Regions from separate parts of the Ureibacillus sp. FSL W8-0352 genome, predicted to be linked through region 2. Evidence: riboswitches for the same ligand, from Rfam matches in the RefSeq annotation. Region 2 holds a riboswitch; each other region holds the start of a gene.

Region 1 (3,193 bases), 1.4 Mb from region 2:
TTACTAAAGCCGACACAGAAAGAGTTATAAAAAAAGTTTATACTAAAAGTACGGTAAAATGATCTTATAGGAGTTGTAACGAATGAAAACGGTAACAGTTATCGGTGGAGGAATTACAGGACTTTGCACGATGTATTATTTACAAAAACAATTAAAGGAAAACGAAATTCCTGCCCGTTTAGTACTTGTGGAAAAAAATCCGTACCTTGGCGGAAAAATGCACACAGCGCGTGAAAAAGGATTCATCATGGAAACGGGAGCAGATTCCATTGTAGCACGATATCCAAGCGTAATTGAACTTGTAAAGGAACTAGATTTTGAATCGGAAGTCGTATATAACGAAACAGGAATTTCTTATATTCACACCAATAATGAATTACATGCGATTCCAAAGGACTCTGTATTTGGCATTCCTATGACTCTCGAATCCCTAAAGGCGAGCACATTAATTTCAGAAGAAGGGAAACAACGAGTGTTAAAAGATGAGGAAATACCGAATACGAAATTTACGAAGGAAAGTTCTATCGGAGATTTCTTAGAATACTTTTTAGGAAAAGAAATTGTGAAGAAACAAATAGCTCCTGTATTAGCTGGTGTTTACTCAGGGGACATTTATAAATTGTCCATTGCCTCTACGCTTCCATACTTAGTTGATTACAAAAATGAATATGGAAGTATAATGAAAGGTTTGCAAGCAAATCGGGAAAAGTTTGAACGGGAAGCGAATAAAAAATTCCTTTCTTTTAAAAACGGACTATCTCAACTAATTGATCGAATGGAAGAACTGCTTGTGGATGTAGAAATATATAAAGATACTGAAATAGTACTTGTTGAGAAAAAAGAACAACGTTATGAAATTTCCTTCGCTAACGAAGAAAAATTGGAATCGGATGTTATTGTGTTAGCATTGCCCAACCAAGTCGTGAAGCAAGTTTTAAATAATGGTGAATTAAATCCTTATTTTAACAAATTTAAAAATGCATCAGCCATTACGATGTATGTAGGCTTCGATCTACCAGATTCTATTTTGCCTAAGGATGGCACTGGATTTATCGTTTCCTACAACAGCGACTTATTATGTAATGCCTCTACTTGGACAAGCCGTAAATGGAAGCATACTTCAACAGAAGGAAATCTACTTGTTCGACTGTTTTATAAAGAAAGTAATCCTCGCTACCAAGAATTAGTGAAAATGAGTGATGAAGAGTTAACAAAGGTTGCTTTGAACGATATTCAACTCAGTTTGAATATAGAAGCACAACCTACCATTGTAAATATTACAAAATGGATCGATGCCATGCCAACTTATGATTTAGCTCATCATGAAGCTTTGCAAGAAATAATTACAAAATTAGATAACCTTTATCCGAATATTTACATTGCTGGTTGCTCTTATTTCGGCGTAGGAATTGGTGCATGCATTGATAACGGGAAAGAAACAGCAAACCAAATTATAAACAACTTTTTAAATAATTCCGACTAATTAACTTGACAAAATGAAGTATTGATTTTATGATGTAACTTATTATATTGATATTTTAAAATCGAATATGACTTATCAAGAGAAGTGGAGGGAACTGGCCCGGTGAAGCTTCAGCAACCACTAAAAATGTTTAGTAAGGTGCTAAATCCAGCGGCAATTGCCGAAAGATAAGGTGAATTCTAAAGGAAATGACAAGCCTTCTTTCGCAAGAAGGCTTTTTCTATTAGATGAATTGACAGAAAATTTATGAAGTAAAGAAAAGTGAGGGAATTTCGGATGGGGCTACTAGATGCGTTAAAACATAAAGTGTTAGTTGCAGATGGTGCTATGGGAACGCTGTTATATTCATATGGACTTGAAAATTGTCACGAAGAAATGAATATTGAAAAACCGGAAATCATTAAAAAAATTCATAAGGAATACATACAAGCTGGCGCAGATGTTATTCAAACGAATACATATGGCGCTAATCGAATCAAGCTCACTCGTTATGGTTTGGAGTCAAAAGTAGTGGAAATTAACGAAGGTGCGATAGGTGTTGCCAAACAAGCAGCCAAGAACAGTGAAGTGTTTATTTTAGGTTCGATTGGTGGTATCCGTGGTGTTCGCAAAGTAGATTATACATTAGATGAAATTCTCGCAGCAGTTCGTGAACAAGCAGAAGTGCTAATTGCGGGGCAGTTAGATGGTTTGTTGTTAGAAACTTATTATGATTTTGAAGAGCTATGCGAGACGTTAAAAATGTTACGAGCCATGACGGATATGCCCATCATTGCTCAAGTTTCAATGCAAGAGCCGGGCGTATTAATGAATGGCATGAAATTGAATGAAGCATTAAAGCAGTTAGAAAAATTAGGTGCAGATATTGTAGGGGTGAACTGTCGACTTGGTCCATACCACACAATACAGGCTTTTGAACAGGTAGAAATTCCTGAACGAGCGTATTTATCTGTTTATCCGAACGCTTCTTTATTAGATATTGAAGAGGGGCGTGTCGTTTACGAATCAGAAGTAGATTATTTTGCAAGGGCAGCGGTTGAATTATGCAATGAAGGAGTAAGGCTCATTGGAGGATGTTGCGGTACAACACCGAAACATATTGAAGCGATGAAAAAGAAGCTTGCTCATTTTCAGCCGGTTGAAAAGAAAGAGGCAAAACCTCAGAGGGAAATAATCATTCGCGAGGCTGAACCGCATAGTTTTGAACCTCTCCACGAAAAAGCAAAAAGAGCACGTTCTGTCATTGTAGAATTGGATACGCCGAAGCATCTTGAAATTGAACAGTTTGTTGAAGGAGCAAAAGCTCTTTACAATGCAGGGGCAGATCTTATCATGATGGCAGACAATTCACTAGCATCTCCAAGGGTTAGCAACTTGGCAATGGGGGCCATTTTAAAACTGCAATATGGCATACGCACAATGCCACATATTACTTGCCGAGATCGAAACTTAATTGGGCTGCAATCCCATTTAATGGGGCTCAATGCTCTTGGCCTTCATGATGTGTTGGCTGTAACTGGTGATCCAACAAAGGTAGGGGATTTTCCGGGTGCAACAAGTGTTTATGACGTTTCATCGATGGAATTGATATCATTAATTAAACAGTTAAATGAAGGGATTTCTTTTTCTGGCAAAGCACTAAGAAAAAAAGCGAATTTCTCAGTAGCAGCGGCTTTCAATCCTAACGTGAGAGTGTTAGATCGTGCTGTC
Region 2 (3,193 bases):
GAGCTTTGTTTTGTTTTGCAAACTCACTCAATCATACCTAGCCTTATATGAGGTTCGTGTTCCTCGGACCGGTGTTTTGCCTCCAGCTTCCTTCAGATTCCGCGTCACCACGGACACCCTTGCTCTTGGCTAACCTCTACTTCTGTCTTCGGGGTTCGGGACTTACACCCTATAGTTCATGTACATGCCGGGCGCACAAAAACTGCAGGAATCCTTTTATTTCGAATTCCTGCAGTTATTTTAAATATGATACTCGATTGAATCGTCCACATAATGCCAATCGTAAGGCGTTTCTTGGTAAACGTAGTAGTTCAGCCAGTTGTAGAACAATAAGTGGGCATGGGCGCGCCAAGTATTTTTTGGCTGCTTTGTTGGATCATTATTAGGGAAATAATTTGCCGGTATGTCTATAGGTAAACCTTTCTTTACGTCACGCTCGTATTCTTCCGCAAGCGTTGTTGCGTCATATTCCAAGTGGCCAGTGATCATAATGTGTTTGTTGTCTTTGGATTGGATGATAAAAGGTCCGACCTCTTCCGAATAGCTCAACAATTGCAAATCAGGATGCTGTTCTATTTCTTCGATGGAAACGGAAGTGTAACGGGAATGCGGTGCCACAAATTCATCGTTGAACCCTCGAACCAAATCATTCGTCAAATCCGTAATGGTATGCGCAAATATACCGGAACATTTTTTCGGCAACTCGAATTTTCCGATTCCGAAGTGGTAATATAGAGCGGCTTGTGCAGCCCAACAGATATAAATGATTGAAGTCACATTCTCTTTCGCCCAGTCCAAAATTTCAGTCAACTCTTTCCAATAATGGACTTCTTCAAATTCCATCCGTTCAACCGGCGCCCCGGTGATGACCATTCCGTCAAAGCGGCGGTGCTTGATTTTATCAAAAGTTTTATAGAATGTTTCCAAATGGCTTTTGGATACATTTTTAGGTTCATACGTGGCTGTATTTAAAAACGTTACATTGGTTTGCAGCGGCGTGTTCCCGAGCAATCGCAGCAACTGTAATTCCGCTTTTTCTTTTTCAGGCATCAAATTCAACACCAAAATGTTCAATGGACGTATGTCCTGTGATAATGCGCGGTCCTCTTCCATGACGAAAATCTTTTCGTTTCTCAATATTTCTCCAGCAGGTAAATTTTTCGGAATATTAATAGGCATTCCTCTTGTCCCCCATTCTAAAATATCTTAATAAAAAAACCCTGCTCATTCCAGAAAAGAGAATGAGAGGGTACAAAATTTCCTTGCACGCACTCTCTTATCTCCCAAGGCTGAGCCTTGCTGGAATTAGCACCTTTCTAACATCCGTTAGAGGTTGCTGAAGTTTCATTGGGCCAAGTCCCTCCACTTCTCTTGATAAGAAAGTTTTGAATCCTTATAAAATTAAGATAATCCTAACACATTTAATAGGGATTTGCAATATTAGGTTATTTTATTTTACTCTGCATTTTTGTTAGCCATTCCGAGCTCTCTTTCTCATTCAATTCTTGTTCTAATTGTTGATCCCAACTATTAAATAATGTATTCCATACGCGGATAAATAATTCCTTGTTTTCAGCGTTCCAAATAATGAATTCGATACAAGGGACATCATTTACTTGAGTATTTTCCATTGATAGTATGGATTTGATTTCTTGATGATCTTCTTCCAGTTCCGTCGCTTGCATGTTTTGTATTGCTTTCATCATAAAAGGTGCACTTACTGGCCCCTCTTCATTACGTATATAACGATAGATTTGTTCCGGAAAATCATCAAAGTCTAATACTTCCTCAATATCGCCTTCTACGATTTGATGATGTACAGGGCTATATAGTAGCTCTATTACTACGGGTTCTAATTCCTCTTCAAATACTCCTAGAGAAAATTGTTTCATTCCTTTTTCGGTAAGTTGATAATAGTTATTTTCCCGTATCAACAACCCATTTTTTTGCATTTTCCGTAATAAATCTTCTATAAATAGTGGCTCTACCAGTAAAATTTCACTGAGCTGTTCAGCCCTTTCGAAAGTTGATTTTTGGCAAGAGAAAAGTAAGATTTTCATTAATATATCCATCGTCCTCTTTCGAACTGGCTGATAAGTGATTTCATACGTATGCATCGGAATACACCAAATATCGGTATGAATGATTAAACCAGATTTTTCTTTTTCAAGCTTTTTTATTAATTGTTGCTGTATTTGATGGAGTTCCATGTTTATGTTAAGAACGTCTCCTTTGTTATTTTTCGAATACCTTGTTGTTTTTCCACTACTTCATATAGATATTGATACATTTCTTTAGTGTTCTTTGCTTTTGGTCGATTCATGAACATTTCTGAGCTGCCAATAATCATCAGTAATTCTCTTGCTCTCGATAATGCAACGTTTAACCGGCGGTAATCTTTTGCAAAACCGATTTCTCCATGTGGATTGTTTCGAACCATACTTAGTAGTATAACGTCCATTTCCATACCCTGGAATTTATCGACAGAGCCTGTCCGAATATGTAAATGGGACAAATTCAACTCTTCTATTAACAAATTAACTCGATTTACTTGCTCTCGATAGAAACTAATCACACCAACGGATTTTAAAGCATCATTTTCAAGTAAGCCTTGTTCTTTTGATTTTGCAGTTGCTTCGTTTAAATCGATTAATAGTTTCCGTATTGTTTCTAGTTCGGAAGAGTTAAATAAACTAGCGCCTTCCTTCATTCTTTCTTCAAAGTAATGTGGCTCGTTTGGTAGATCGAACCATAATAAATGTTCATGGCGTTTTACATAATTTCCATTTAATTTATGATCTCTTGCTTCATCAGAATTATCTAAACCACAATGTAAGGACTCGTTGCCGGTCCTATAAAATGGAGTGATGGTTTGCATAATCTTTTCATGCATTCTGTATTGAATTCCTAGCATTTTCTTATTTGTGCTAGGTAAATTTTTATATAGGCGTTCAAATAATGATTCTTCCAAAAGCTTCTCGAGTTCCCTTTTTTCTTCAAAAGTGTCGCTTTCTTTCATAACTACTTCCAATGTTTCTTCAAATGTATCGTCACCGATTAATGGTGGCAACTGATGGTGGTCGCCGACAAGAATAATTTTTTTCCCTTTTAACATTGGAAGTAATAATTCAGGCGGTGTTGCTTTTGATACTTCATCAATAATGACGACATCAAAAATAGGATAATTGTCCAT
Region 3 (3,193 bases), 540 kb from region 2:
TAACACTGTACCAAAACGAATGGCATTATAAATTTCTGGCTCTTTCTCAGCTGATAAATTAATTGTTTTAGCGTAGCAGCCGCCTTCAATGTTGAACACACCGTTGTCAGACCAACCATGTTCATCATCACCGATTAATTTACGATCACTGTCAGCAGAAAGAGTTGTTTTTCCAGTACCAGATAAACCAAAGAATAACGCTACGTCACCATCTTCTCCAACGTTAGCAGAGCAATGCATTGAAAGAATTCCTTTTTCAGGTAACAAGTAGTTCATGATACTGAAAATAGATTTTTTCATTTCACCAGCATATTCCGTACCACCGATTAAAATAATTTTCTTTTCGAATGATACGATAATAAATGCTTCAGAGTTTGTTCCGTCAACAGCTGGATTCGCTTTGAAACCAGGTGCAGAAATAATTGTGAAATCAGCTGTATGAGAAGCTAATTCTTCTTTTGTTGGACGGATGAATAATTGATGACAGAAAAGATTGTGCCAAGCATATTCATTTACTACTTGAATAGATAATTGAGATTCTTTATCTGCTCCAGCAAAGCCTTTAAATACAAATAACTCGTCTTTTTCTTTTAAGTAATTTAATACTTTTATATACAAGTTATCAAACACTTCAGCAGAGATTGGCTGATTTACACTACCCCAATCAATTTTATCTTTAATGCTTTCTTCTTCGACAATAAATTTATCTTTTGGAGAACGGCCTGTATATTTACCTGTCTCAGCAACAATTGCACCATCAATTGTTAATTTGGCTTCTCCACGAGTTACCGCCTTTTCAACTAATTGAGGCACTGACAATTGAGTGTTTATATTTCCACCTTTTAATAATTCCTTCAGCTCATTTGCAATTTCTACTGAATTCATCGATTAAATACCATCCTTTTTTTATTTTTAGGAAAATTAATTGTTGGTTATATAATACAGAAATTAGTATAACACATTAGATGAAATAATCTATACTAATTCTTAAAATTATTTATGAAAATTTTTTGCTTGTAACAAGAGTACCTACTTATAAGTAAATTATAGAATACCGGGTTATGTCAAATTTGAGAAAAAGGAAAAAATATTTGACATTGTATAGTATATTACGTAACATGTTGGTTGAACGGATACTCTTATCCAGAGCTGGTGGAGGGTTAAGGCCCTATGAAACCCGGCAACCTGCATTACTATAATAATGCGTGGTGCTAACCTGATGCAAGGGGTTCCCTTGAACGATAAGAGTGAAAGGTAGAATGTTTAGTTCCTTTCCTCATGCATGTGGATAGGAACTTTTTTTATTCAAGCACAAATGTCGTACTCATTCAACCTATAAAACCTATAAAAAGATAAAAATTTCTTAAAGCCTTTCATCATCTTCGCACTGTTCCTTACGGGCGAATGTTGCTAAGGCAAAATGGATAATGAGTACCGTATCATAGCAGAGATTCGTCTCGTAAATTTAGGAGGAAATTTAATGTCAAATCGTCGACTGTTTACATCAGAAAGCGTAACAGAAGGTCATCCAGATAAAATTTGTGACCAAATATCCGATGCAATATTGGATGCGATACTAGAAGAAGATCCAAATGCAAGGGTTGCTTGTGAAACAATTGTTACAACTGGATTAGTGCTTGTAACCGGAGAAATTACTACGACAACTTATGTCGATATTCAAAGTATTGTTCGGGACACTGTCGCAGAAATTGGATATACGCGTGGGAAATTTGGATTTGATGCAGAAAACTTGGCGGTGCTCACTGCAATCGGTGAACAATCACCAGATATTGCAGAAGGTGTAGACCAAGCCTTAGAAGCACGAGAAGGATATATGACTGATGAGGATATCGAAGCGATTGGTGCTGGAGACCAAGGATTAATGTTTGGATTTGCTTGCAATGAAACTCCAGAACTGATGCCTCTACCGATTAGTTTAGCTCATCGACTTGCAAGAAGATTATCAGAAGTTCGGAAATCAAAAGAGATTCCGTATTTACGACCAGATGGTAAAACACAAGTTACTGTAGAATATGATGAAAATAATGTACCTCGTCGCATTGATACAATCGTCATTTCTACTCAGCATGATGAAGGAGTTACTCTTGATCAAATTAAAGTAGATATGATGGAAAAAGTTATTAAGGAAATTGTTCCAATAGAGTTGATTGATGACGATACTAAATACTTCATTAACCCAACTGGCCGCTTCGTAATTGGTGGACCAAAAGGAGATGCGGGTCTAACTGGACGCAAAATTATTGTGGATACTTATGGTGGATATGCTCGTCATGGTGGAGGAGCATTTTCTGGAAAAGACCCTACAAAAGTGGACCGTTCTGCTGCCTATGCTGCGCGTTATGTAGCAAAAAACATCGTAGCATCTGGTCTTGCTGATCGAGTAGAAGTTCAATTAGCTTATGCAATTGGTGTTGCACGTCCTGTATCCATTTCAATTGATACTTTTGGAACAGGTAAAGTAAGTGAGAGCAAATTAGTTGAGTGGATCAAAGAACTATTTGATTTACGACCTGCGGGTATCATTAAAATGCTAGATTTGCGTCGTCCAATTTATAAACAAACTGCTGCATATGGTCATTTTGGTCGCACGGATATCGATTTGCCATGGGAAAGAACAGATGTGGCCCAATTATTAAGAGAGAAGGCAGGATTATAATTATTTTATAAAAATGCAGGCAAATATGAACGCCTGCATTTTTATTTTTCAATGTAAATTTAATATTGTATAAATATAATAACTTGAATTTTATTTCTTTAATGACTGATAATATTTCCCTTTTTCAACATATTCTTGAATAATGCGATCCATATCTTTACGATCTTCTTCTGTTACTTGACGGACGACTTTAGCAGGATTGCCCATAGCGACAGAATTTGGAGGGATTTTTTTACCAGGAGGTACTAAACTTCCAGCTGCAACGAGTGCTCCTTCACCGATTTCAGCACCATCTAATATGATGGATCCCATGCCAATTAAAGCGCGTTTACGTACAATACAACTGTGTAAAGTAGCCTGATGACCAACGATGACTTCATCCTCTATGATTAGAGGGTTATTGGGACTTTGATGTAAACAACTTAAATCTTGGATGCTACAACGTTTTCCAATAATCGTTGGTGCAACATCTCCGCGAATCACAGTTCCAAACCAAATTGACGTATCTTCGCCAAT
Region 4 (3,193 bases), 640 kb from region 2:
ACTAGAATTATTAGCTTCAGATGGCATGTTAATTAAACGACCAATTGTTACAGATGGAGAAAAAGTGACTCTTGGGTTTAAAGAAGAAGAGTTTGAACAGACATGGAAGTAATCATCTAAAATAGCTTGTTTTTGAAATTGAAATATGTCAAACTGAAAAAAAGATTACATATCAGATGGAGGGTAAAAGTATGTCAATACCAAAGGAATTACGTTATACGAAGGAACATGAGTGGGTAAAATTAGAAGATGGTAAAGTACGTGTTGGAATAACTGATTTCGCTCAATCTGAACTTGGTGATATCGTATTCGTTGAACTTCCTCAAGTTGGAGACGAAATTCAAATGAATGAACCTTTCGGAAGTGTGGAATCAGTGAAAACGGTTTCTGAATTATATGCACCTATTTCTGGTAAAGTTGTTGAGGTAAATACTGAGCTTGATGATAGCCCAGAATTAGTGAATGAGTCTCCTTACGAAAATGCTTGGATGATTGTTGTTGAACCTGCAGATTCTTCTCAACTTGATGAATTGCTTACTGCAGAACAATACGAAGAAATTATTTCTGAATAATCTGTCTAAAACGCCAGGGAAAGAACTGGCGTTTTTTTAAAATCAAAATATAATATGTAAACAACACTATTCATCGTTTCTTCAGTTCTTATATAATACGTGGGGTGAGTAAAAATGCATTACGAAAAATGTATCATTGTAGAAGGTCGTTCAGATATGTTGAAATTGGCCCCAATTTTAGCGGAAGATGTGAAGATTGTCTGTACAAATGGTACTATAAGTGAAGAGGCGTTACTAGAGCTTATTGAGCCCTATGAAGAATGTCAGCTATATACTTTTTTTGATGCCGATCAATCCGGAGAAAAACTAAGAAAATTAATGAAAAGAATTTATTCGGAGGCTACTCACCTAAATGTTCCAAGAACATATATGGAAGTTGCAAACGCACCACGAAAAGTGTTAGCTCAATTACTGAAAGAAGCGAGATTTTTAGTTCATAAAGAATATTTAGCATAGGAAATGATTGATATGGAAGAATGGACAATAGAGAATTGGGAAGAAAAAGTAAAAGAAAATAATATCACAGCATTTTATTTATATACCCCTATTTGCGGAACATGTAAAATTGCATCAAAAATGATGGAAGTTATTGAAGAACTTCTTCCACACATTCCGATTGGGAAAGGAAATATTAATTTTTTGGAAGAATTTGCATACGAACAACAAATCGAAAGTGTTCCTTGTCTACTTATAACAAAGGACGGAAAAGTGCATGAAAAAGTCTATGCATTTAAATCCGTACAAAACTTATATGAAAAGTTGATTTTATAGTTGACAGATGATAGATTACGTGTTACATTGTTTCCATAATTAAATAACCGAATAGCAAAAAACTCTTATTAAGAGTGGTGGAGGGAAGTGCCCTATGAAACCCGGCAACCATCATATCATTGATATGATAAGGTGCCAAATCACGCAAAGTATTTATTACTTTGAAAGATAAGAGGAAGTTTTACGATATCTAAGTAGGTTGTTCAACTTCCCTTCTACTTATCAAAGTAGAAGGTTTTTTTATTGAAATGAAAGATTATATACATAACACTATAGTCAAAGGGTAATAAAAAGTGTAAAATGCACAATTGTAATATCAATACATATTGCGGTTTATAAAGGAGTACTCAAACATGATTGAAGTAAAAAATGTCACAAAAATCTTTAAAACGAAAAATGGGGAATTAACCGCAGTTGATCATGTAAATTTGTCTATTCAAAAGGGTGAAATTTTCGGAATCATCGGATATAGCGGTGCCGGAAAAAGTACATTGATTCGCCTATTGAATGGACTCGAGAAACCAACGAGCGGTTCTGTCATAGTGAATGGTCTTGAAATTTCTTCAATTAAAGGAAAAGAGTTACGGCTTGCTCGCCAAAAAATCAGCATGATCTTCCAACATTTCAATCTTTTATGGTCAAGAACAGTCGCAGAAAATATTGCTTTTCCTTTAGAAATTGCAGGGGTACCAAAAGAAGAAAGAGAAAAAAGAGTTCACGAATTAATTGAACTTGTAGGTTTAAGTGGAAGAGCGGATGCTTATCCATCCCAGCTTTCCGGTGGACAAAAACAACGGGTTGGTATAGCAAGAGCATTAGCTAACAATCCAGAAGTATTGCTTTGTGATGAAGCCACAAGTGCTCTAGACCCAGAAACAACTGATTCAATTTTGCGATTATTATCAGATATTAATCAGCGTCTTGGGTTGACAATTGTTTTAATTACCCATGAAATGCACGTGATTCGAAAAATTTGCCATCGCGTTGCGGTGATGGAAGCTGGACGTGTCGTTGAACAAGGTGATGTTCTTGAAGTGTTCCAAAATCCTCAAGCTGAAATAACGAAAAATTTTGTGATGCAAGTTTCGGATTCAAGAGAATCAAAAGAATCCATTGAACACATTTTGAAAAATTATCCTTCTGGAAAATTAGTAAAATTAATTTTTGTTGGAAATACAACAGAAAGACCGATTATTTCATATTTAATTAAAGAGTTCCAGCTGGATATCAACATCCTTCACGGCAATATTTCACAAACGGTGAATGGCTCTTATGGAACGTTAATTGTTCAACTTGACGGTGATTTTGAAAATGTCGAGAAGGCTTTGGAAAAACTGAAATCGATGAACATTAAAACGGAGGTGATTACGAATGATTGATGCATTATTTCCGAATGTAGATTGGACAAAAATGTGGGAAGCAACCTATGACACACTCTACATGACAGCTATTTCTACAGCAGTTACCTTCGTTCTCGGCATAATCATAGGTATACTGTTATTCTTAACAAGTCCACACCAACTTTGGGCTAACAAAATTGTTCATTTCTTGACGGGGTCCCTTGTGAATATCTTCCGTTCAATTCCGTTTATTATATTAATTATTTTATTAATTCCGTTTACAAAATTTTTACTCGGAACTATTCGTGGTGTAAATGCGGCTTTACCAGCGTTAATTATCGGTTCAGCGCCGTTTTATGCGCGTTTAGTATTAATCGCTTTACGCGAAGTAGATAAAGGTGTTATTGAAGCAGCAAGATCGATGGGTGCGAATACTTTCACAATTATATGGAAAGTATTAATTCCTGAATCCAAACCTGCGCTCATTTCTGGAATTACTGTCACAGCTGT

The links. A riboswitch is a leader RNA that binds a small molecule or an ion and turns the genes downstream of it on or off. The one in region 2 is predicted to bind S-adenosylmethionine.
Region 1: another riboswitch for S-adenosylmethionine. It lies ahead of NST98_RS10930 (bifunctional homocysteine S-methyltransferase/methylenetetrahydrofolate reductase); the one in region 2 lies ahead of metA (homoserine O-acetyltransferase MetA).
Region 3: another riboswitch for S-adenosylmethionine. It lies ahead of metK (methionine adenosyltransferase); the one in region 2 lies ahead of metA (homoserine O-acetyltransferase MetA).
Region 4: another riboswitch for S-adenosylmethionine. It lies ahead of NST98_RS07240 (methionine ABC transporter ATP-binding protein); the one in region 2 lies ahead of metA (homoserine O-acetyltransferase MetA).

Annotation. Positions count from the first base shown of each region.
Region 1 is NZ_JBBOQT010000001.1:2,152,126-2,155,318, reverse strand. It holds gene hemG (protoporphyrinogen oxidase) at 83-1,483, shown strand; SAM riboswitch class I at 1,553-1,657, shown strand; gene NST98_RS10930 (bifunctional homocysteine S-methyltransferase/methylenetetrahydrofolate reductase) at 1,760-3,193, shown strand, end outside.
Region 2 is NZ_JBBOQT010000001.1:755,438-758,630, reverse strand. It holds gene metA (homoserine O-acetyltransferase MetA) at 241-1,179, opposite strand; SAM riboswitch class I at 1,274-1,381, opposite strand; gene NST98_RS03830 (hypothetical protein) at 1,446-2,210, opposite strand; gene NST98_RS03825 (DEAD/DEAH box helicase) at 2,213-3,193, opposite strand, start outside.
Region 3 is NZ_JBBOQT010000001.1:1,299,260-1,302,452, reverse strand. It holds gene pckA (phosphoenolpyruvate carboxykinase (ATP)) at 1-885, opposite strand, end outside; SAM riboswitch class I at 1,137-1,248, shown strand; gene metK (methionine adenosyltransferase) at 1,481-2,677, shown strand; gene NST98_RS06575 (gamma carbonic anhydrase) at 2,768-3,193, opposite strand, start outside.
Region 4 is NZ_JBBOQT010000001.1:1,398,258-1,401,450, reverse strand. It holds gene NST98_RS07260 (arsenate reductase family protein) at 1-112, shown strand, start outside; gene gcvH (glycine cleavage system protein GcvH) at 192-572, shown strand; gene NST98_RS07250 (toprim domain-containing protein) at 687-1,028, shown strand; gene NST98_RS07245 (thioredoxin family protein) at 1,041-1,343, shown strand; SAM riboswitch class I at 1,406-1,518, shown strand; gene NST98_RS07240 (methionine ABC transporter ATP-binding protein) at 1,697-2,722, shown strand; gene NST98_RS07235 (methionine ABC transporter permease) at 2,715-3,193, shown strand, end outside.